2 regions of the Paraburkholderia sp. MPAMCS5 genome follow, and region 1 is predicted to be linked to the other one. Evidence: predicted binding sites of a transcription regulator. Region 1 holds the regulator's gene; the other holds the start of a gene.
What was found. Region 1 encodes LexA, which represses DNA repair genes until DNA is damaged. Its sites were predicted from a motif close to ACTGTATNNNNATACAGT; they were not measured.
Positions count from the first base shown of each region.

Region 2: a site for LexA is predicted at 9,013-9,030, ahead of dinB (DNA polymerase IV). Genes of this name have one in related genera too.

Region 1 is NZ_JAYXBK010000005.1:235,525-246,770, forward strand. It holds gene dusA (tRNA dihydrouridine(20/20a) synthase DusA) at 1-336, shown strand, start outside; tRNA gene VOM14_RS13925 (tRNA-His) at 446-521, shown strand; gene VOM14_RS13930 (hypothetical protein) at 601-942, opposite strand; gene VOM14_RS13935 (DUF3820 family protein) at 1,018-1,239, opposite strand; gene VOM14_RS13940 (NADP(H)-dependent aldo-keto reductase) at 1,383-2,435, shown strand; gene VOM14_RS13945 (hypothetical protein) at 2,676-3,098, shown strand; gene VOM14_RS13950 (ABC transporter permease) at 3,199-4,026, opposite strand; gene nodI (nodulation factor ABC transporter ATP-binding protein NodI) at 4,107-5,021, opposite strand; gene VOM14_RS13960 (universal stress protein) at 5,298-5,762, shown strand; gene VOM14_RS13965 (DUF2939 domain-containing protein) at 5,784-6,470, opposite strand; gene VOM14_RS13970 (hypothetical protein) at 6,548-6,892, opposite strand; gene lexA (transcriptional repressor LexA) at 7,034-7,684, opposite strand; gene VOM14_RS13980 (sulfate ABC transporter substrate-binding protein) at 7,998-9,047, shown strand; gene cysT (sulfate ABC transporter permease subunit CysT) at 9,211-10,125, shown strand; gene cysW (sulfate ABC transporter permease subunit CysW) at 10,122-11,228, shown strand; gene VOM14_RS13995 (sulfate/molybdate ABC transporter ATP-binding protein) at 11,228-11,246, shown strand, end outside.
Region 2 is NZ_JAYXBK010000010.1:165,798-177,043, reverse strand. It holds gene VOM14_RS22105 (VOC family protein) at 1-122, opposite strand, end outside; gene VOM14_RS22100 (alpha/beta fold hydrolase) at 197-1,033, opposite strand; gene paoC (aldehyde oxidoreductase molybdenum-binding subunit PaoC) at 1,780-3,981, opposite strand; gene VOM14_RS22090 (FAD binding domain-containing protein) at 3,985-4,935, opposite strand; gene paoA (aldehyde dehydrogenase iron-sulfur subunit PaoA) at 4,932-5,630, opposite strand; gene VOM14_RS22080 (MFS transporter) at 5,683-6,873, opposite strand; gene VOM14_RS22075 (tautomerase family protein) at 6,879-7,106, opposite strand; partial or broken gene VOM14_RS22070 (SDR family oxidoreductase) at 7,142-7,564, opposite strand; partial or broken gene VOM14_RS22065 (aldo/keto reductase) at 7,564-7,665, shown strand; gene VOM14_RS22060 (GNAT family N-acetyltransferase) at 8,165-8,671, shown strand; gene dinB (DNA polymerase IV) at 9,236-10,396, shown strand; partial or broken gene VOM14_RS22050 (Y-family DNA polymerase) at 10,672-11,246, shown strand, end outside.

The DNA of each region.
Region 1 (11,246 bases):
CTTCAGCACGTCGACGGCGTCATGCTCGGGCGAGAGGCGTATCACAACCCGTATCTGCTGGCCGACGTCGATGCACGCTTCTACGGCTCGACAGAAGCGCCGCTCACGCGCGAGCAGGTGGAAGCGAAGCTGATCGAGTATTGCGCGGCTGAAATGGCGCGCGGCACCTATCTCGGCGCGATCACGCGGCATGCGCTGGGTCTGTATCGCGGCGAAGCGGGCGCGCGCGGCTGGCGGCGCGTGTTGTCCGACAGCAAGCGTCTTGCCGCGCGCGACCTCGCCATCTTTGGCGAGGCGCGACAACATCTGCGTGAGCCCGTCGAGATTTTTGAATAAAGGACTAGGCAAACGCGATTCCTCTTCGTATAATCTCGTTTCTTCGTTGGCGAGCTAGGTTTTCCGGCAGTTTCAGGGAAATCCCGGCAAGTCAAAGCAGATTTTAGTGGTGGCTGTAGCTCAGTTGGTAGAGTCCAGGATTGTGATTCCTGTTGTCGTGGGTTCGAGCCCCATCAGCCACCCCAAAGAATTCAGCAGTCAGTTTTGCAAACGGCGTTGTGAGAAATCACAACGCCGTTTTTGTTTTGGCTTCTGGTTTAGCTCTCAATGGCTGCGCCCGCCGCCGCTCCACGAACTACCGCCGTGGCTTCCCCCATATCCGCCGCCGTGCCATCCACCGCCGCCGTGGCCGCCGCCGTGGCCTCCATGCCAACCGCCTCCGCCATGCCAGTGGCCGCCGCCGTGGTAATAGCAGCACGATCCGCCCCAGATGCCAATCGTGCCGTAGACAGGTGCATACGGCGGTCCGTATGCGTAGCCGTAGTCGGGGTAATAGGGCTGATAGTAGGGTTGTGCGTAGCCGTAGTCATAGCCGGGCGCGACCGCGCATCCGCTGACGCCCGCCACCAAGGCCAGTAATGCCATCGACGCAAAGAGTCTGCTCACGATCGTCTCCCATCCCTGCATAAAGAATGAGAAAGATCGCGTGCAAAGGAGTTCACCCGGATTTGTGTCCTTGCGTTACGGCCTCGCGCGCTGGCGTAAAGGCTCGATTAACGACGACAACCCGTTGTGATCGATCTCGTGCATCAACGCGATGAGCCGCCCGATCTCGCCCGGCGGAAAGCCCTGGCTCGCGAACCAGTTGAGGTAATGCCCAGGCAGGTCGGCGATCAGGCGGCCTTTGTACTTGCCATAAGGCATCACGCGCGTGACCAGCAGTTCGAGGTGTTCTGGATTCATCGTGATGGATCGACGCAGAAAAATGTGGGTCGCGGCGACGTGGCCGACGGCCGGCAGAACGGCATTCTAGCCGCGCTGCAGGCATCGCGCGGGCATGGTAACGTGACCGGCTCACCTTCATACAAACAACAGGACAAAGTTCGATGGAATACCGCAGACTCGGCGATTCGGATGTGCAGGTCAGCCTGATCGGGCTCGGCACCATGACGTGGGGCGAGCAGAACAGCGAGCAGGATGCGCACGCGCAGATCGACTACGCGCTCGATCGTGGCGTGAACCTGATCGATACGGCCGAAATGTATCCGGTGCCCCCGCGCGCCGAAACGCAAGGTTCGACCGAGCGCTTCATCGGCACGTGGCTCGCGCAGCATCGCAGCGCGCGCGAGAAGATCGTGCTCGCCACGAAAATCGCCGGGCCCGCGCGTCAGCCGCACAACCCGCGTCATATTCGCGGCGAGACCAATCAGTTCGACCGCAAGAATCTCACCGAGGCGCTGAACGACAGCCTCAAGCGTCTGCAAACGGACTATGTCGATCTGTACCAGCTGCACTGGCCGGATCGCAGCACAATGACGTTCGGCCGCGCGGCCTACCCGTGGGTCGACGACGAATACACGGTGCCGATCGAGGAAACCCTAACCGTGCTCGCCGAGTTCGTGAAGGCGGGCAAGGTGCGCCACGTGGGTGTGTCGAACGAAACGCCGTGGGGTGTCGCGCAATTCTTGCGCGCGTCGGAAAAGCTCGGCTTGCCGCGCATCGTCAGTATTCAGAACCCCTACAGTCTGTTGAACCGCACCTACGAAGCCGGGCTGTCGGAATACGCGCATCGCGACAACATCGGCTTGCTCGCATACTCGCCGCTGGCCTTCGGCTGGCTGTCGGGCAAATACGAAGGTGGCGCGCGTCCGGCGGGCGCGCGCATTTCGCTCTTCGAGCGCTTCCAGCGCTACAGCAAGCCGCAGGCGGTCGAGGCGACCACGCGTTATGTGGAACTCGCGAAGCGCCATGACATGTCGCCCGCGCAGTTCGCGCTCGCCTTCGTCAATAGCCGGCCGTTCGTCACGAGCAATCTGATCGGGGCGACGTCGCTCGATCAGTTGAAGGAGAACATTGCGAGCGTCGACGTAAAGCTCTCGCAGGAAGTGCTCGATGAAATCGACGCGCTGCATCAGTTGCAGCCCAATCCGGCGCCTTGAATCAGCAGTGGAAATCGAGGCTGTTCAGACGGTTGGGACACGCAACGCAAGGCAAATGTCCCTGGCTGTCGGCGAATCACGACCTAAACTGTGGTGAGCAGGCCGGGCTTTGGCGCTCGCGCTGTGCCGCACGGCGCAGCGCAGCGTATGCGAATGGTAGGATGCAGCCCGAAAACCGGCAGCGGCGGCGCGGCATGCGCTCTGCTGTTCACAACCCAGCGATAGGACTCAGGACATCGAATGGCGCAACAAAAAACAAACCCAAAACTTGAGCAGGCGCTGACGCGCGGGGATCTGGCAATCCGTCAGGCGAATTCGGCGCGGGCCACCGCGTTGCTGCGAGCGCTTGCCAAGATGATCGTGGATGCCTCCGCAACCATCGGCGTGGAGGCGTTCACGCTGATTCCGGACGGCGACAAGATTTACGATCCGGCTGACGGCCTGTGGCCGCAAGAACTGCAGATTTCGCTGGATGGCCCCGTCGAAGACGCCGATCCCGACGAAGTCCGCACCGTGCGTCTGATCGCCGACGATCCGAGCACCGTGTTCCGCGTCGAATGGCAGCGCGCGGACGGCAAGATCGGGCGTCAGGAAGGCGGTCCGTTTGCGACCGTCGCATTCATCTCCGACGTCGACATTCCGTGGACCGACGACGAGGACTGATTCTCCGTCGCTCTTTAGCGGGCGCCGACGCGTAAAACGCCGGCGCCCGTCGTCAAATTCAATCTGCCCGTCACACCATGCAGCACCATTCGGCCCGCCGCTACTTCATCATCCTGCGCCGGAACAGCACCGCCGATACGAGAAACCCACCCACCGCATAAGCCGCGAGCACCGCGACATGCCACAGCGCATCGTCGAGCGGGCGGGCGAGCATGGCCGCCCGGATCAGATCCACCGCGTGCGCCAACGGCAGTACTTGAGCCGCTGTGCGCGCGGCCGCCGGCAATTGGGATATCGGGAAAAACACGCCGGACAGCAGGAGCATCGGCGTCAGAACCAGCGTCTGATAGAACATGAAAAAGTCGTACGACGGAGCGAGCGCCGTCACGATCATCGCTGCGCTCGCGAACGCAAGTCCGGTCAACACGATGACAGGCAACGCGAGCAGCATCGAAGGAAAATTCCCATAGCCGAGCGCGCCGGCCACCAGCATGATCGCCGCGCCCGACAACACCGCCTTGCTGGCCGCCCAGATCACTTCGCCGAGCACGATGTCGCCGAGTGTGAGCGGCGTGTGCATGATCGCTTCCCACGTGCGCTGCACGTGCATGCGCGAGAAGCCGGAATACATCGACTCGAAGCTCGCGGACATCATCACGCTGGAGGCGACCGTGCCCGCGGCGAGAAAGGCGATATACGAGACGCCGTCCACACGGCCCACCATCAGTCCGAGGCCGAAGCCGAGACCGAACAGATAGATCATCGGATCGGCGAGATTGCCGAACATCGAGGCGAGCGCGAGCTTCTTCCACACGAGGTAGTTGCGGCGCCACACCGCGATCCAGTTGACCGCGTTGGCGGGCAAGGCGGCGCGAGGCGCTTGCAGCGAGGGCGAAACGTCGCGGCTTCGGTAGGTGCGTGCATCCATGGCGTTTCTCGTGCGTATTTCGTGCGTATTTCGTGTGTGTTTCGTACGATGGGCTCGAAGTCGAAGTGAGTCCTGCGTCTTCAGTCTTGCATCTCGCGGCCCGTCAGCCGCAGGAACACATCTTCGAGATTCGCCGGGCGATGCAGATAGCGCAGATCCGCGCGTTGCTTCAAGCGCGCATGCACCGGCTGGGCGTCGTTCACATAACAGAAGAGTGTCTCACCACTGATCTCGGTTCGCAGCGCGAGCGGCGCGAGTTCGTCGCGTAAGGCGAGCGGGTCGGGGCCGAAAATCTCGATCACGTCACAGCCGATCTCCGACTCGATCAGCTCGCGCGGCGCGCCTTCCGCGATTTTGCGTCCTTCTTCGATCACGCACAGCCGGTCGCACAGCCGCTCGGCTTCTTCCATGAAATGCGTGGTCAGCAGAATCGTCTTGCCGCGCGCGAGCAGCGAGCGCAGCCGCTCCCAGATCAGATGACGCGCCTGCGGGTCGAGGCCGGTGGTGGGCTCGTCCATGATCAGCACGTCCGGATCGTTGACGAGCGCCCGCGCGAGCGTGAGGCGCCGCTTCATGCCGCCAGAGAGTTCGCTCACGCGCGCGTCCGCCTTGCTTTCGAGTCGCGCGAATTCGAGCAGCGAGGGCACCATCGCGCGGCATTGCGCGGCGCTCAGGCCGAAGTAGCGGCCGAACACGAGCAGGTTCTCGCGCACCGTGAAATCGGGATCGAGGTTGTCGAACTGCGGCACCACGCCGACGCGGGCACGCGCAATGCGTGCCCGCCCGGGAATCGGCTCGCCGCACAGATGGATCGCGCCGGCGTCCGGTGCGGCGATGCCCAGCAGCATGCGCAATGTCGTGGTCTTGCCCGCACCGTTGGGTCCGAGCAGGCCGAAGCACTCGCCGGCGTCGACATGAAACGACAGTCCGTCGATCACCTTCTTCTCGCCGTAACTTTTTTCAACCTGATGGAATTCGATGGCGGGCTGCGGCATGGATTGAATCGAAGCTCCTCTCAAAGCGCACGAATGGCCGGGAAGGCTGCTCATTCTAGGCTATCGGCTGCGAACTGTCGGGCCGCGCCGCGCGTCTGCCGGCCGGTTCTTGCACCGCCGCATGAGCGCCGCAAACCCGGCTCGCCAGGCGCAAGCGTCCTATGCACAAGGCTGGGGCAAACAGGTTGTGCACTTAGCGTTTTCCATCCCTTGCAAGCTGAATTGCGGCGCACCATGATGGATTCAGACCGCGCTTTTGCGGAAATGGAGAAAACGATGGCGAGCTACCAGAAAATCCTGCTGTGCTACGACGGCTCGCGTGAAGGCCGCAAAGCGCTGCGTTGCGGCGCCGATCTCGCGCTGGACCTCCAGGCGGAAACCCATTTGCTCTCGGTGGTGGACATGCGCTCCAGCATTGCGCAAAGCGCGGGTCTGCTGACCGACGTCGCGTGCGGCAGCTTCGAGAAGACCGCGCGGGACATTCTGCAGGAAGGCGTCGACTGGCTGACCGAGCGGGGCGTGAAGGCGCAAGGCCACTTTGCGTTTGGCCATCCGATCGACGAAATCGCCAATCTGGCTAATGAGTTGCACGTCGACCTCGTGGTGGTCGGCCACCGTTGCCGCACCGGCTTGTCGCGATGGTGGATGGGCGCGGGCAATACGCCGCTGCTCGACCGCGTGTCGTGCAGCATTCTGGTGGCGTGTTCGTCCGCGCAGGAGCAACAGCAAGAAGCGGCTTGAGCGATCAGGCCGCGCCTCGGCTTACTCGTTGAGGTTGACCGCGGCCAGCTTCCACGTGAAGAGACCTTCGCGCAGGAAGATCGCGGAGTAGCGCGTGTCGCCGACGCCATGCTGATAGGTCACGGCGAACTCGTTGAGCCCGCGATATCCGGCTGTGGTTTGCGGCGGCTGCGGCGGCGTGGCGCTGCGGGTGGCGTTGTTATTCGAGTTGCTACCCAAGTTGCTACCCGAGCTGTTATCCGCGTGGTTATCCGCACCCGGCGCCGCGGAAGCGGATTCGTTCGCAGCGGCTGACGGATTATCAGCGGCGGCCGGCGCGGGTGGCCGCTCTCCCGGCTCGCCGCGCGGCGGCATGCCGTTCAGCAACGCGGCGACACCGTCGGGAGTCGCATACGCGTCGACCAGTGGACCAATCAACGCGACGCCGATCATCGCGCCGATCGCCGCCAACGGATTGCCGTTTGCGTGCGTTCCCAGCCGGCGCGTCAGCAAATCCGTAACCTGCTGCTTGAGGCTCTCGCGCAACGCGGGGAAATCGACATATTGATTCACGGTTTGCGCGTCGCGCGCGTCGGCGGCGCGCTTCAGATTGTTGAGCGCGATATACGGCGATGCATAAGCAAAGCCCAACGCGGCAATCATCACGATAACGATCAGGGTGACGATAAGCGGACGGGCGCCGCGCTTGGTGCGGGTTGAAACGGCCATCGGGCGGAACTCTCCATTAGATGTGATCTAACGTGGACCGCGGTCATGCCGAAACGATCCCGCGCGCCTCGAACACATCACGATTCGAACACGGCGCCGTGAATATTGGTTTCCTCGGCGATGCAGCGATCGATCATGCGGCACACGGCATCCATGGTGCCGACCATGATCAGGCGCGACGGGCCGTGATAGACCCGCACCGGTGCGCGACGTGCCGGCTCGGCGGTATTGAGTCCCGAATTCAGCGACACGCGTGCGAAGGCCGGCAACGACGAAGGCAGCCCCGAGTCGCTCCCGGGCGAGTCGAACAGCGACGCAGTGCTGGCCGTGGATGCTTCGGTCAGTGAGCAAGACACGAGCTTGCGCAAATGGCGCAGACGGCCGAACTGGCGAAAAGGCAACAGACGGGCAAGGCGTTCCATAAGTCTCTCCGGGCGATTCAATGTTTAGGCAGCTTCAGCTCAGGCTACGAGCCCCGGTAATAAGTAATGAGCAAGGGGCTCTGAGCAATGAGCGCTGCGCAAGGAGCGCGTGGGCGAGCGAGCCGGGCGCAACGGGCGTAATCAGAATTCGCCCGGGCGAATTAATCCGACAGCGATGCCCTCCAGCGCGAAGTCCGCACTACCGGTCTCGACAAAGATGTTCTCGTAGTCGGGGTTCTCCGCGATCAGCTCAATGCCGTTGGGCCGGCGCTTCAGGCGCTTGACCGTGACGTCGTCGCCGAGCCGCGCGATGATGATCTGGCCATCTTTGGCCTCGCTTCGCTTTTGCACGGCGAGCAGGTCGCCGTCGAAAATGCCCGCGTCGCGCATGGACAGGCCGCGGACCTTCAGCAGGTAATCGGGCTTGCTGGAGAAGAGCGCCGGATCGCACGCATAGTGCTGCGCGATATGTTCCTGCGCGAGGATCGGGCTGCCTGCCGCCACCCGGCCGACGAGCGGCAGCGACAGTTGCATGATGCTGGCGTGCGGTAGCGTGAACTGATGCGGCACGTCGTCCGGGCCCGGCAGCAGCCGAATGCCGCGCGAAGCGCCCGCCGCAAGTTCGATCACGCCCTTGCGGGCGAGCGCCCGCAGATGCTCTTCAGCCGAGTTGGCCGAGCTGAAACCCAGTTCGGCGGCGATCTCCGCACGGGTGGGCGGAAAGCCGGTGCGCTCGATGGCCCGGCGGATCAGATCGAAAACCTGCTGCTGTCGTGCGGTGAGTTTGGTCATGGCGCCACTGTATGTATGAACAGGTGACTGTATTTTTATACAGTATCCGGCGCAATTCAAGCTTTACTTTAACTTCGACGCGATCGGCTACGCCGCAACGCCGCAAATCGACGTCGCAACATCCCTTTTTGGGCCGCAACGCCTTATCTGGCTGTCATTACCACTTTTGCGTATTAAAAAATGAAGAAACATTATTTTTAATGATGAAAGCCCTTCGATAGACTGGCCTTCAGTCGCCGCTCATGTGCACGTGAATCCGACGCAGAACAACACCACTCGCTGTTTTAGCGGACCAATACGCGGAGAACCAGGCATGAACCATCGACATGCGGCGCATACGGCGCGCGCAGGCCAGACCCGAAAATTCATCGTGGCGCTCGTCTTCGGCGCGGCAGCCGCGCTCGGCGCGATCAGCCAGGCGCAGGCGGCGGACTCGACGCTGCTCAACGTTTCGTACGATCCGACGCGCGAACTCTACCAGGACGTGAATCAGGCCTTCGGCAAGGAATGGAAAGCGAAAACGGGCGAAACCATCACGTTCAGGCAGTCGCACGGGGGCTCCGGCGCCCAGGCGCGCTCGGTGCTCGACGGCCTGCAGGCCGACGTCGTGACGCTCGCGCTGGCCTACGACATCGACGCGCTCGCGAACAAAGGCCTGATCGACAAAAACTGGCAGAAGCGCCTGCCGGACAACGCGGCGCCGTACACGTCGACTATCGTGTTTCTGGTGCGCAAGGGCAACCCGAAGCACATCAAGGACTGGGACGATCTGACCAAGCCGGGCGTGTCGATCGTGACGCCGAATCCGAAGACCTCGGGCGGCGCGCGCTGGAATTACCTCGCCGCCTGGGCGTATGCCGCGCATCAGCCGGGCGGCAACGATCAGAAAGCGAGAGATTTCGTCGCGAGGCTCTACAAGAATGCCGGCGTGCTGGACTCGGGCGCGCGCGGCGCGACCACCAGCTTCGTGCAGCGCGGCATCGGCGATGTGCTGATCGCGTGGGAAAACGAAGCGTTCCTGTCGATCAACGAATTCGGTCCGGACAAGTTCGAAATCGTGGTTCCTTCGGTGAGCATTCTTGCCGAGCCGCCGGTCGCGGTGGTGGACAAGGTCGTCGACAGGCACGGCACGCGCAAGCTGGCCGAAGCGTATCTGAACTTTCTGTATAGCGAGGAAGGTCAGGCCATCGCGGCGAAGAACTTCTACCGTCCGCGTTCGAACAAGGTGCCGGCCGATCTGACCGCGAAGTTTCCGAAGCTGAAGCTCTACACCGTCGACGACTCCTTCGGCGGCTGGACCCACGCGCAGAAAACTCATTTCGCGGACGGCGGCGTGTTCGATTCGATCTACCAGCCGCAGTAACACGGCCGGCTGCCCGCACAGCGGGCGCGGCATGGCACGGCATTGAGATGGCATCGCATGACTGCGCGCCACGGCGCGTCACTCCGGAGCGCGCCGCCGGCGCGCTTCTAACCGCCCGCGACGCCGCCAGCAACACAAGCATCAACCTGAAAGAGCAACCAGCATGACGACGTTCATCTTCCGAAAGCCGAGCGCATTGCCCGGTTTTGGCCTGACTCTCGGGATCACGGTGGCTTATCTGAGCCTCGTGGTGCTGATTCCGCTCGCCGCGACCTTTCTGAAGACCGCGACGCTCGACTGGAGTCAGTTCGTGCGCGCGGTCAGCTCGCCGCGCGTGCTCGCATCCTATCGGCTGACGTTCTTTGCCGCGCTCGGCGGCGCATCGATCAACGCGCTGTTCGGCTTTCTGGTCGCGTGGGTGCTGGTGCGCTACACGTTTCCGTTCAAGCGCATCGTCGACGCCGTGGTCGATCTGCCGTTTGCGCTGCCAACTTCGGTGGCCGGCATTTCGCTCGCCGCCGTGTATGCGGGCAACGGCTGGATCGGGCAGTTCCTCGAACCGCTCGGTCTGAAGATCGCGTTCACGCCGGTGGGCGTGCTGGTCGCGCTGACGTTCATCGGGTTGCCGTTCGTCGTGCGCACGGTGCAGCCGGTGCTCGAAGAGTTCGAGCGCGAACAGGAAGAAGCCGCCGCGTGCCTCGGCGCATCGCGCTGGCTCACGTTTCGCCGCGTGGTCTTGCCGGCGGTCCTGCCGGCTCTTCTGACGGGCTTCGCGCTCGCGTTCGCGCGGGCGCTCGGCGAATACGGCTCGGTGATTTTCATCGCGGGCAATGTGCCGATGAAGTCGGAGATCACGTCGCTTCTCATCATCACGAAGCTCGAACAATACGATTACGCGGGCGCGACCGCGCTCGCTGTCGTGATGCTCGTCGTGTCGTTCCTGATGCTGCTTCTCATCAACACGCTGCAGTGGTATTTGCAGCGCCGCACGAGCCGCGATGGCGCGAGAGCCGCACCGGCTGCGGCTAGCGTCGCGAACGTCGCGAACGTCGCGAACGTCCGCGGAGGTGTTCAATGAACCGTCAAGCAACCGATAACGCCGATAGCGCGCAAGCGCACGCCGCGCCACACCCCGCGCGTGACCCGTCCACGCACGCGCCGCGGGGCGTGACGCGGCGGCCTGATCCGGTGAGCGAACCGCCGACGGTGCGCTGGCTGCTGACCGGCGTCGCGCTGCTGTTTCTCGCGCTGTTTCTGGTCGTGCCGCTCGTCGCGGTGTTTTATCAGGCGTTGAGCAAGGGCCTCGGGTTCTATCTGGAATCGCTCGCCGATCCGGACGCACTCGCGGCCATCAAGCTGACCGCGATCACCGCCGCGATCGCGGTGCCGCTGAATCTCGTCTTCGGCCTTGCGGCGTCATGGTGCATCGCGAAGTTCGAGTTTCGCGGCAAGGCACTCTTGACCACGCTGATCGATCTGCCGTTCTCGGTGTCGCCGGTGATCTCCGGTCTCATCTACGTGCTGATGTTCGGCGCGCAGGGATGGTTCGGTCCGTGGCTGCAAGCCCATGACGTGCAGATCATTTTCGCTGTGCCGGGCATCGTGCTCGCAACGATCTTCGTCACGTTCCCGTTCGTCGCGCGCGAGCTGATTCCGCTGATGCAGGCACAAGGCAACGACGAGGAAGAAGCCGCGCATGTGCTCGGCGCGTCGGGCTGGCAGATTTTCCGCCGCGTCACGCTGCCCAATGTGAAATGGGGTCTGCTGTACGGCGTGATCTTGTGCAATGCGCGCGCGATGGGCGAGTTCGGCGCGGTGTCGGTGGTGTCGGGCCATATTCGCGGACAGACCGACACGATGCCGCTGCACGTCGAAATTCTCTACAACGAATACAACTTCTCGGCGGCGTTCGCCGTGGCGTCGGTGCTGGCCTTGCTCGCGCTTGTGACGCTCGCGCTGAAACTGCTGGCCGAGCGCCATCTGTTGGCGCAACGGTCGGCGCAACGCCCGGACGCGGGCACGGTGCCCGCGCAGGCCGGCTCCGCCGCGTTGTCCTCGGCTCTTTCATTGGCATTGGCGTGCGCTTTGCCGTCTTCATTGCCGTCTTCATCGACGCCGGGCGCGCGGTCGCCCGGCACGCGCGCTCCGCAGCCACACCCGCTCAAGCAAGGAGAGCTGTAATGGGTATCACCGTCCGTC
Region 2 (11,246 bases), on a different contig from region 1:
TAGACCTGCTTTTCTCCGCGCCGTGCAACCTGCAGACCCAGGACCTCGGTCGCGTAACGCGTCGCGCTTTCGAGATCGCGCGTGCCGAGACGCACGTACACCACATCCTTCAAATCGATCACGATGTCTCCTTGGCCGTCGGCTTGTTCATGTCCCGGCCGCCATCGCGGCGCGGGGCCGATCGTTCATGAGGGGATCACGAATCTTTCGATTCGTTGAAGAGAAACTCGACGACAAGCCGGTTGAAGCGTTCCGCCTGTTCGATCTGGGTCCAGTGACCACAGCGGCTGAACATATGCAGTTGCGAGTTTTCGATGAGCTCGTGTAAGACGAGCGAGGTGGCGGTCGGAATGACCTGATCGTCGCGGCCGTGCACGATCAGCGTTTCATGCGGCAGCGCCTGGATGGCCGCGACGGGCGTCGCCATCGCCTCGACCCAGCGCTGGCGCGGCGCCGGGAACATCTGGGCGAAGGCTTCGCTGCATCCGGGGCGAATGCTCGCCTCGTAGCGCATGCTGGCGAGTGCCGGGGTCAGGCGGGACTGATCGAACGCGAAGTACTGCATGATGCGTTGCATGTTCTCGAGCGAGGGCGTGTAGCCCCAGACGGCGTCCAGACCTTCGGTGATCGGGAACGACACGCCCACGCTTCCCATCAACACGAGCCGCGCGACTCGCTTCGGCTGACGCGCAGCCACCGCAAGCGCCAGCGCGCCGCCGAACGAATTGCCGATGACGCTGGCCGACTCGATGTCGAGTGCATCGAGAAAACCGAATACGTGGTCGATCCATCGATCGAGCCCGTAACGGCCGTCGTCGAACCGGTCCGTGTAGCCGAAGCCTGCCATGTCGGGAGCAAGCACGCGGCCATGCCTGGCAAGCGCCGGGATCGTGCCTCGCCAGTTCGCCCAGGCGGTGACGCCGGGACCGGAACCGTGGATCAGCAATACAGGTGCCCCGCTGCCCACATCGTGATAGTTGGTCTGGATTCCTCGAACGAGGATGGACTGCCCGATTTCAGGGTTATCGCTCACTTCATCGTCTCCGTTATCTCAGCTTGTGCAGTGCTGTTTGAGACGACTATATGGCTGCGCTTCGCATTGATCAATCTTGAATGTGTGATCAACATGAAGCTCTGACAGTGCGATTTCCTGATAGTGAAGTAAGAGTGCGATTGCCGGGGCCACTCCGGGCTCCGGATCCACCCGGTGACTGCAACGTAGTATGTGCGCGAGCAGAAGGCTGCGGTCGGGCATACCATCTATGAATCGTCAACCAACGGCCGGAGATTGCAAGTATTAAACGACGGCCGATAATGCGACGTGCGTCGTCGGTTTGCGAACGGCCGAAAGCTAAACGAAGCTTGACATCTAAATGTCAGGTCCACGACACCAACGAATGACTCCTCATGGCCGAGAGCACCAGTTCAGTGAAGGTGCTGTAGAACTGCCGTTGAAATCCTCAACGGCAGTTCTCGGGCGGCTTCCATGAATGCGTGCAGTCGGCCAAGAGCCGCCGGTCGAGGTCGTCGTCCAATTCGAACAATTGTGGTCTCGTCCGCGCTCGCTCAATGGCCGGTTTCCGGCGAGCGAATTGCCGGTGGCACTGCCTCAGCGCCGCCAATAAGCGACATTGACCGCCCCCGACCGGCCCTCAACCAAAGGGCAGGTGTGCGCCTCAAAACGGGCGTCCACTTGGCGGTAGCTTGCCATCGTGGAGTGAGGAAAACGGCTCGTGTCCATGCATCGTCGGCTTACCAGGCCGAAGCCGATCGACATCATCAGGCCGCCGACGCTATCAGCTTGTCCAGCGTCACCGGATAATCGCGCACGCGAATGCCGGTCGCGTGATAAACGGCATTCGCGAGCGCCGCGCCGACGCCGCACAAGCCCAGCTCGCCGACGCCTTTCGCTTTCATCGGTGACGAGGTCGCATCGGTCTCGTCGAGGAACACCACATCCTGGTGAGGAATGTCGGCATGAACCGGCACCTCGTAGCCGGCGAGGTCGTGATTGACGAAGAAGCCATAGCGTTTGTCGACGGCCAGATCCTCCATCAGCGCTGCGCCGACGCCCATCGTCATCGCGCCGATCATCTGACTGCGCGCCGATTTCGGATTGAGGATGCGGCCGGCCGCGCACACGGCGAGCATGCGCCGCACGCGGATCTCGTAGGTCGCGGAATCGACGGCGACTTCGACGAAGTGGGCGCCGAATGTGGATTGCTGATAGCGCTTTCCGAGGTCGCCGTACTCCATCGTATCTTCGGCGACAATGTCGCCCGACGCCGCGACCTCCGTGAGCGCGACGCGCCGGCCGTTGCCCGACACGTAGCCGTCCGCGAACACCGCCGCGTCCCCCGGCATGCCGAGCTTCGCCGCGACCGTGTCGCGAAGCTTCACGCAGGCGGCGTAGACGCCCGCGGTCGAGCTGTTCGCCCCCCACTGTCCGCCCGAACCCGACGACACGGGGAAGGTCGAGTCGCCCAGCCGTACCGACACCTTGCTGAGCGGCAAGCCCATCATCTCGGCGGCCGTCTGCGCGATGATCGTGTAGCTGCCGGTGCCGATGTCGGTCATGTCCGTCTCCACCGTAACGACTCCGCGGCCATCCAGCCGAACACGCGCGCCCGACTTCATCGCGATGTTGTTGCGGAACGCGGCCGCTGTGCCGAGGCCGATCAGCCAACGTCCGTCGCGCGTCTGTGCGGGTCGTGAATTGCGGTGGTGCCAGCCGAAGCGCTGCGCACCGACGGAGAAACACTTGACCAGCTGGCGTTGTGAGAACGGCCGCTTGGGATCTTCCGGATCGACCTGGGTGTCGTTGAGGATGCGAAATTCGACCGGGTCCATATCGAGCTTGCCGGCCATCTCGTCGATTGCGATCTCTAACGCCATCAGTCCAGGCGCTTCGCCCGGCGCGCGCATCGCGTTGCCTTCGGGCAGATGAAGCGTCGCCAGACGCATCACTGTCATCCGGTTCGGCCCCGCGTACAGCAGGCGCGTCTGGCTCACGGCAGTCTCCGGATTCCCGCCCGGCTGGTCCCCTGACCAGCTCTCATGGCCGATCGCGGTGATCTTCCCGTCGCAGGTCGCCCCGATGCGGATACGCTGGATCGTCGCGGGCCGGTGCGTCGTGTTGTTGAACATCAGCGGACGCGTGAGGGCGACCTTGACCGGTCGTCCCGCCGCGCGCGCGCCGAGCGCCGCGAGGATCGCGTCGCTGCGCACGAACAGCTTGCCGCCGAAGCCGCCGCCAACGAACGGCGAGATAAGTCGCACGTTCTCGCGCGGCATCTTCAGCGTCTTTGCGACGTCTCCGGCGCCCCACGCGATCATCTGGTTCGACGTCCAGAGCGTGAGCCGCTCGCCGCTCCACGCCGCGATCGACGCATGCGGCTCCATCATCGCGTGACCCTGATCAGGCGTCGTGTAGGTCGAATCGAGCGTAACCGGCGCGGCGTCAAACGCACGGTCGAAGTCGCCCACCGCTGTTGCGGGCTGGCCCCAGTAGCCTTTGCCGGCGATCGGCGCGGTGTCTTTCGCGGCGGCCAGGTCGAAGTCCGCGTCGGCGCTTCGCGCGTAGCGGATGTCGAGCTTCGCCGCCGCGTCACGCGCCTGTTCGAAGGTGTCCGCGACGACGACTGCGACCGCCTGGTGGTAATGGCAGATCTCGGGCCCGCCGAGCAGCTTCGCGGTGTTGCGGCCGCCCTTGTCAAGCGGCCCCGCGTTGTCGGCGGTCACGATCGCGAGCACGCCCGGCGATGCTTCCGCGGCACGCAGGTCAATCGACGTGATCCTGCCGCGCGCGATCCCGGCGCCGACCACGAAGCCGTACGCGGGATTGCGCGACGCGTCGTGCCACTCGTAAGCATAGGTCGCTGTCCCCGTGACCTTGTAGCGCCCGTCGATGCGGTCGGTCGCGCGGCCGATGTGTTTGAGCTCGTCAATCGGATTGTCGCCGGCTGGCGTATCGAACTTCATCGGTCAGCTCCTTGCTTCGGTGATGACGGCGTCGAGCGTGCGCTCGGCCAGCTTGATCTTGTAGGCGTTGTCGGCAGTCGGCGCGGCGCCGGCCAGCAAACGCGACGACACCGCCGCGGCGCCGTGCGGCATCTGCGCGTCGGCGGCCTCCACACGCCACGGTCTAGGCGCGACGCCGCCGAGCGCGACGCGGCCGCTGCCGTCCTTCTGCACGATCGCCGCGACCGATACCAGCGCGAACGCGTACGACGCGCGGTCGCGAACCTTGTGATAGAGCTGCGCACCGCCGACCGGCTTGGGCAACGTAACATCGGTAATCAGCTCGCCGGGCAGCAGCGCGTTTTCCAGATGCGGCGTATTGCCCGGCAGACGATGGAAATCCGCGATCGGAATCACGCGCGATTTGCCGTCCGCGCCGATCGTCGACACGCTCGCGTCGAGCGCGCGCATCGCCACCGCCATGTCGCTCGGGTGCGTGGCGATGCACGCGTCGCTGCCGCCGATCACGGCGAGTGAGCGGCTGAAGCCGCCGATTGCGCTACAGCCGCTGCCGGGCGCGCGCTTGTTGCACGGCATGTTGGTGTCGTAGAAATAAGGGCAGCGCGTGCGTTGCAGAAGATTGCCCGCCGTCGTCGCCTTGTTGCGCAGCTGGCCGGAGGCGCCCGCCACGAGCGCCCGCGAGAGCAGCGGATAGTCGCGCCGCACGCGCGCATCCGCGGCGAGGTCAGTGTTGCGCACGAGCGCGCCGATGCGCAGACCGCCGTCGGCGGTCTGCGTGATCTGATCGAGCGCGAGGCCGTTGATGTCGATCAGGTGGACCGGCGTCTCGATCTGCAGCTTCATCAGATCGAGCAGGTTGGTGCCACCCGCGATGAACTTCGCATTGGGCGCGCGCGCGGCCGCTATGGCGGCCTCTGCGGGCGTCGATGCCCGCTGGTAGGTGAACGGCCTCATGCGCGCGCTCCCGCAACTTCGGCCATCGCTTCGGCGATGTTCGAATACGCTCCGCAGCGGCAGATGTTACCGCTCATGCGCTCGCGCATTTCCATGTTGGTTGGCTGCGGCGCAGCGGTGAGGTCCTGGGTGACATGGCTCGGGATGCCGGACTTGATCTCGTCGAGAACGGCCACCGCCGAGCAGATCTGCCCCGGCGTGCAATAGCCGCACTGGAAGCCGTCGTGCCTGATGAACGCTGCCTGCATCGGATGGAGCTTCGACGGCGTGCCGAGGCCTTCGATGGTCGTCACGCGGCTGCCTTCGTGCATCACGCATAGAGACAGGCATGAGTTGATGCGCCGACCGTCAACGATGACGGTGCAAGCGCCGCATTGACCGTGGTCGCAGCCCTTCTTGGTGCCGGTCAGATGCATGTGTTCGCGCAGCGCATCGAGAAGCGTGGTGCGCGTATCCAGCGATAGCTCGTGATGCTCGCCATTGACCTCCAGTGAGACAGAAGCCATGACGCCCTCTGCTTCACCACTTTGCTTTGCGGCATGAGCGGTGCCATCGGCGAATGACACCATTCCGAGCGATGCAGCACCTGAACCGGCCAGCTTCAGCAGGCTACGGCGGCCGATTCGCACTTGGCTGGATTCATCAACTGCTTCGTGGTGTTTGTCTGTCGATCTGAAGGTCATATCGATTCCCATTGCAAGGTCTACGATGCAGCAGTGTTAGAAAAGAGCCAATGCGAAGTCCATGTCAAGCGACTGGACGGTGCTTTGGCCATAGCTTGATAGCGATGCCAGCGGTGCAGGCGACAATCACCGCCCCCGTCAGGAAGACTGCACGGAGACCGGCGTGCCCACCGACCCATCCCAACCCGGGGCTCCCGACAGCCATCGCCAGATCGAGAAACGCAGTGTAGATGCCCATCGCCATGCCGCGGTTCTTTGGGCTGATGCCGCTGACTGCCTCTACGCCAAGCCCGGGATAAACAAGTGAATACCCAAAACCCGCCAGGGCCGCGCCCGCGGAAGCGAGCAAGGACGTCCGGGCAATCCATATCAGCAACAGACCACAGGCCTGAACGATAACGAAGACAAAGGCGACTCTTGCACCGCCAAACCGATCAGGGAGATGCCCTGCGCTCATCCGCGCAGCCATCAGCGCGACGCCAAACGCGGTAAAGGCCATCCATACGGGCTGCCAGTGCATTTCCGTGTAGAACAACGAGCTGAACGCGAGAATCGCGCAGTAGCCGATACTCGCGAGCGCCGCACCGAAGCCCGGCAACCAGACCGCCCTGAGTATCGTTTTGAACGAGGCGTGTTCGCCGTGAGGATGAGGTGGAACTGCGGGCATGCGGACCAGATAAGCCAGCACCATCAGGGGCAGCATGGTGGTCACGAGCGCGATTGCGAAAAAACCGGATGACGAATACAGGATGCTTCCCACCGGACCGCCGAGAGCCATCGCCGCGAACATAGCCGTTCCGACCCATGCAATCACTTTTCCCGCGTGCGGTCTGTCGACGAGTCCGAGGCCCCAGGCAACCCCGCCCGTGATGATGAAACTTTCTGCGCCGCCAAGCACCGCACGACCGATGAGCAAGATCGCAACCGACAGCGTCGGCAGGGTCACAAATGCGAGCGAGAGCAGGTAGAGCATGCCCGCTGCGGCTGCTGCGATCAGGCCAGCGAGGACAGCGCGTTTCGCGCCCGCCCTGTCGGAGTACGACCCTGCCCAAACGCGTGAGAAGAGCGAAGCACCGAACTGCGCTCCCGCGACGAGACCAACCACGAGTGGGCCAAAGCCAAGATCGTTGCTGACGTGCAGGGGCAAAACGGGCAGTGCTACGCCGATGATGACGAAGCCGCAGAGCACTGCGACCATCACAGGAGCTAGCGTTGCGACGACGGATTGCTCCGCATGTTCCGTTGTGGGTATCACTTGATTTACATCCTGTAACCGGGCTTTTTGTAAAGCGTTTCGGGATGCGCCTTAATGTCCGGAAGGTAGACTTCGTCCCTCCATCGTTCCGACGCAACTTCTTCAAATGAGACGGAGACCGAGTCGGGGCCATAGCCGAGAATTTCCATCACATCACGGGTAATCGCCTCTGCGAGGCGCTGCTTCTGCTGCTCGGTTTTTCCGGGCCAGGCTTTGACAATAACGTGGGGCATCTTGAGATCCTTGATTCGTTCGTAGGCGGACGCGATCAATACGCTTGGCTCGTCGGCCTGAAAAGTATTTCGTTGACGTCAATGTCCTCCGGCTGGCTTATCGCGAAGGCCACCACACGAGCGAATGAACTGGCAGGGATCGCCTTCTCGTAGGTTTTTGCCATACCTGCAGCAATGTCTGCGTCCGTGATCGTGTCAATCAGTTCCGTCGCGACGGCCCCGGGGGAGACGATTGTTGTGCGAATGTTCCACGGCTTGACCTCTTGACGAAGTCCCTCGGAGATCGCCCGGACCGCCCATTTCGTGCCCGCATATACGGAGCCGCCGGGTCCAACCTTGTGACCTGCGACTGACGAGACGTTGATAATCTGGCCGGACTTCTGCGCCTGCATGTACGGCAGCGCGGCAGCTATGCCGTACAGCACACCCTTGATGTTCACGTCGATCATCCGGTCCCATGCAGACCGTTGCAACGCTCGAAACGGGCGAGAGTAGTTTCTTTTCCCATCGGGATCCGAAAATTGTTAGGTGGATGAGCGAACGCAAACTCGGTCTTTGATCGGTCGGCGGTCATCTGAGCGGGTGAAGCGAAGCTTCACCCATGCTTACCTGCTTACCTCGACGTCGCATCTCGCCTTCGATACGAAGCAGCCCGTCGAAAGGTCGGTGCATGCGCCATTGCGCGCACCCTGCCGATGTCGTGGCGCTGAAACCGCGCCTCTCGCCTGCAACCTTCTGCCTTACTCGCTTCAAGCCGCTTGTTGTTTGAATTCGGTACTTGAAAGCAGCTGGCGCCGTAGGAGTCCGGTGTCTCAAGCTTAGCGGCCATTTAGAGCGCTCATCGGCCTCTCAATCGAAGGGCCGCTATTGGCCGACTGCACGCATTCATGGAAGCCGCCCGAGAACTGCCGTTGAGGATTTCAACGGCAGTTCTACAGCACCTTCACTGAACTGGTGCTCTCGGCCAGGTGCGGTCAGTCGACGTGAGTGCCTGAATCGCCGACAATCCATCTGTTGAGATGGTTGATAAACAATTTGCTTAAGTACCGGGAATCTTAATGGCTACAGAATCGAGCCCTGTGCTGGTTCGCCCAACCCAGGAAGAGGACTGGGAAATTTTGAAGACCGTCCGCCTTGCCGCGCTGCGGGACAGCCCAACCGCGTTCGGGTTGAGCTACGCGACTGCGGCGGCGTATAGCGAGCAGCAGTGGCGCGACCGTGCTTCACATCAGACGCAGCCTCAATTTCTAGTTGCCACACACCGAGGTCAAGCAGTCGGTCTTATCGGCGATTCGATAAACCCGTCCGGCGAATACAACCTTATTGCCATGTGGGTTCACCCGACGTGCCGAGGCATGGGAATCGCAGGTCTCTTGGTCAATACAATCCAGGCGCGCGCGGTTGAACGCGGACATCGGAGAATCGTGTTGAGCGTCTCGCCAGACAACGCTCACGCTGTGGGTCTATATCGTCGGCACGGTTTCAAATTCTTGCCCGAATGGGAGCCGCTGGCCAGTCAGCCTGGCGTCAACGTGCAAAAGATGGAATGGACGAGCGGTCGCTGACTCCGGGCAACTAGCGAAATTGAACGTCCGCTATGGAGAAAGCTGAAGGTCCCTTGAGGGTCGGGAGGGTGAGTTCGCTGAGCGGGCGTTGCAGTCCTGCCGCGCGAAGCCGCCAACGTCAGCATTCCGCCAAACTGCTGACGTTGAACGCGACCCGCCCCAATGTCCGCATAGGCCGAAAAGCGGCCGTCCCGCACCCGGTAGTTTCCGAAAGGGACCGGCCATTCGAATGGCCACTGCAACGCTTGGGTCAACGGCCGAGAATCGCCGACTATTGAAGTTCACACAAAGCTAACCCGCCAGCGATCCTGGTTTTATGAGCTGTACCTGAACAAAAAAATACTGTATAAATGTACAGTAAATATCGGCGGCTTGCCGCCCGAAACAAAAGTAAAGTTAAATCTCACGTACTCGAAAGCGGCCTGCGGTATTAATAACAAGCTGTACTGCCGCTGAATCTTTAGCAAAGGCACACGTTGTGTCCCAAAGAATTTTACGACTCCTCGATATCTTACGCAGACGGGTATCGGTAATCATGTCGTTCTGTGTACTAGGCCGGACGCCGTGAGCAATCCGCCATCGCGTCGCATCGCGCATGTAGACATGGATGCTTTCTATGCCTCGGTCGAACTGCTCCGCTATCCTGAGTTGCGGGGCAAGCCTGTTGTAATCGGAGGTGGCCGCAACGCCATACCGGAAGTTCTCTCAGACGGTACGCGACGGTTCGCAAAACTCCGTGATTACGCCGGACGCGGTGTCGTGACGACCTCGACGTACGAAGCGCGTGCGTTCGGCGTGTTTTCGGCGATGGGCATGATGAAGGCCGCACAACTCGCCCCCGACGCAGTTCTTCTGCCAACCGACTTCGACTCGTATCGGCGCTACTCACGTCTATTCAAGGACGCGGTTCGAACATTCACAGACCAAATTGAGGATCGAGGAATTGACGAGATTTTCGTTGATCTCACACTGGTAGATGGCGAATCGCTTGCGCTCGGCTCCCGCATCAAAGATGCCGTTAAAGAAGCCACCGGCCTGACCTGCTCTATTGCGATTGCACCGAACAAACTACTGGCAAAGATCGGTTCCGAACTCGATAAACCCGACGGACTGACAATTCTCTTTATGTCGGACATTGAGTCACGAATCTGGCCGCTGGCTGCAAAGAAAGTTAATGGAATTGGGCCTCGCGCTAACGACCGCCTCGCCGGTCTCGGTATCGTGACCGTAGGTGACCTGGCGGCCGCTGACCTTGGACTACTACAGGAAAACTTCGGACGCACCTATGCCGCATGGCTCGCGCGAGCAGCGCACGGCTTGGACGACCGGGAGGTTGTCGTATTGTCTGAGCCAAAGTCAATGAGTCGCGAAACGACCTTTGAACGAGACATGCACGTCGAGCGAGACCGCGCATTCCTGACTCCCGCGCTGACTCAGCTTTGCGAAAGGGTCGCACAGGATCTAGATCGCAAAGGCTATTGCGGCCGCACCGTTGGAGTAAAGGTCAAATTCTCGGATTTCAAGATCGTCACTCGAGATATATCGCTGCCCGCAGGGATTCGCGACTCTGCTGCCATCCGGCGAGCCGTTAGCCAGTGTCTGAAGCGAATCGAGCTGGATCGGCGGATACGGCTGATCGGTGTGCGCGTCAGCGCACTGGAGCATGTCTCGCACGACCACGCGGGAATGGATCCCGTTCAAGGCGAACTCCCGTTCGACCCCTAATACCCGCCTCATTTCATCTGCACAGGATTGTGATTGCACCTAGGGTCCACATTGCGTGGATGGAATGGCCCGATGAACTTCGCAAACCTGTCTCGTGCACGATCACACAGCCCAAATGTATCCTAACCCCGAAAAACCTCGAAAATGAGCTGCTCAGGATACAGCCCTGGCTCTTTTTGTCTCCACAATATTTTTCTCTCGATAATTTTCTTATACATAACAATGACTTGCTAGATCAGACTGAAAAGACAGGCCTCCCACACTCGCCATACTCGATGTATATCGATCTCACCGGGTTACCGGATGAGCCGCGCGACATCGCCGCGCGCATCAAGCAGGCGGTGAATCGCGCAACCGGCCTCACCTGCTCGATTTGCGTCGCGCCGAACAAGCTGCTCGCGAAGATCGGCTCGGAACTCGATAAGCCCGACGGTCTCACGATTCTCACGCCCGCCGACGTGCCGCTGCGCGTGTGGCCGCTGGCGGTGCGCAAGGTCAATGGAATCGGCCCGAAGGCGGCGGAAAGATTGACGGCGCTCGGCATTGCCACGGTTGGCGACCTGGCTGCGGCGGACGCGGGCTTGTTGCAGGATCACTTCGGGCGCAGCTATTCGGCGTGGCTGATGCAGGTCGCGCAAGGCCACGACGAGCGGCCGGTCGTGGTGGAATCGGAGCCGAAGTCGATGAGCCGCGAAACCACTTTCGAGCGCGATCTGCATCCGCGCCATGATCGCCCGGCGCTGTCCAGTTCGTTTACCGGCTTGTGTGTGCGAGTCGCGGAAGATCTCGTGCGCAAAGGCTATGTGGGCAAAACCGTCGGCATCAAATTGCGCTACGACGATTTCCGCAC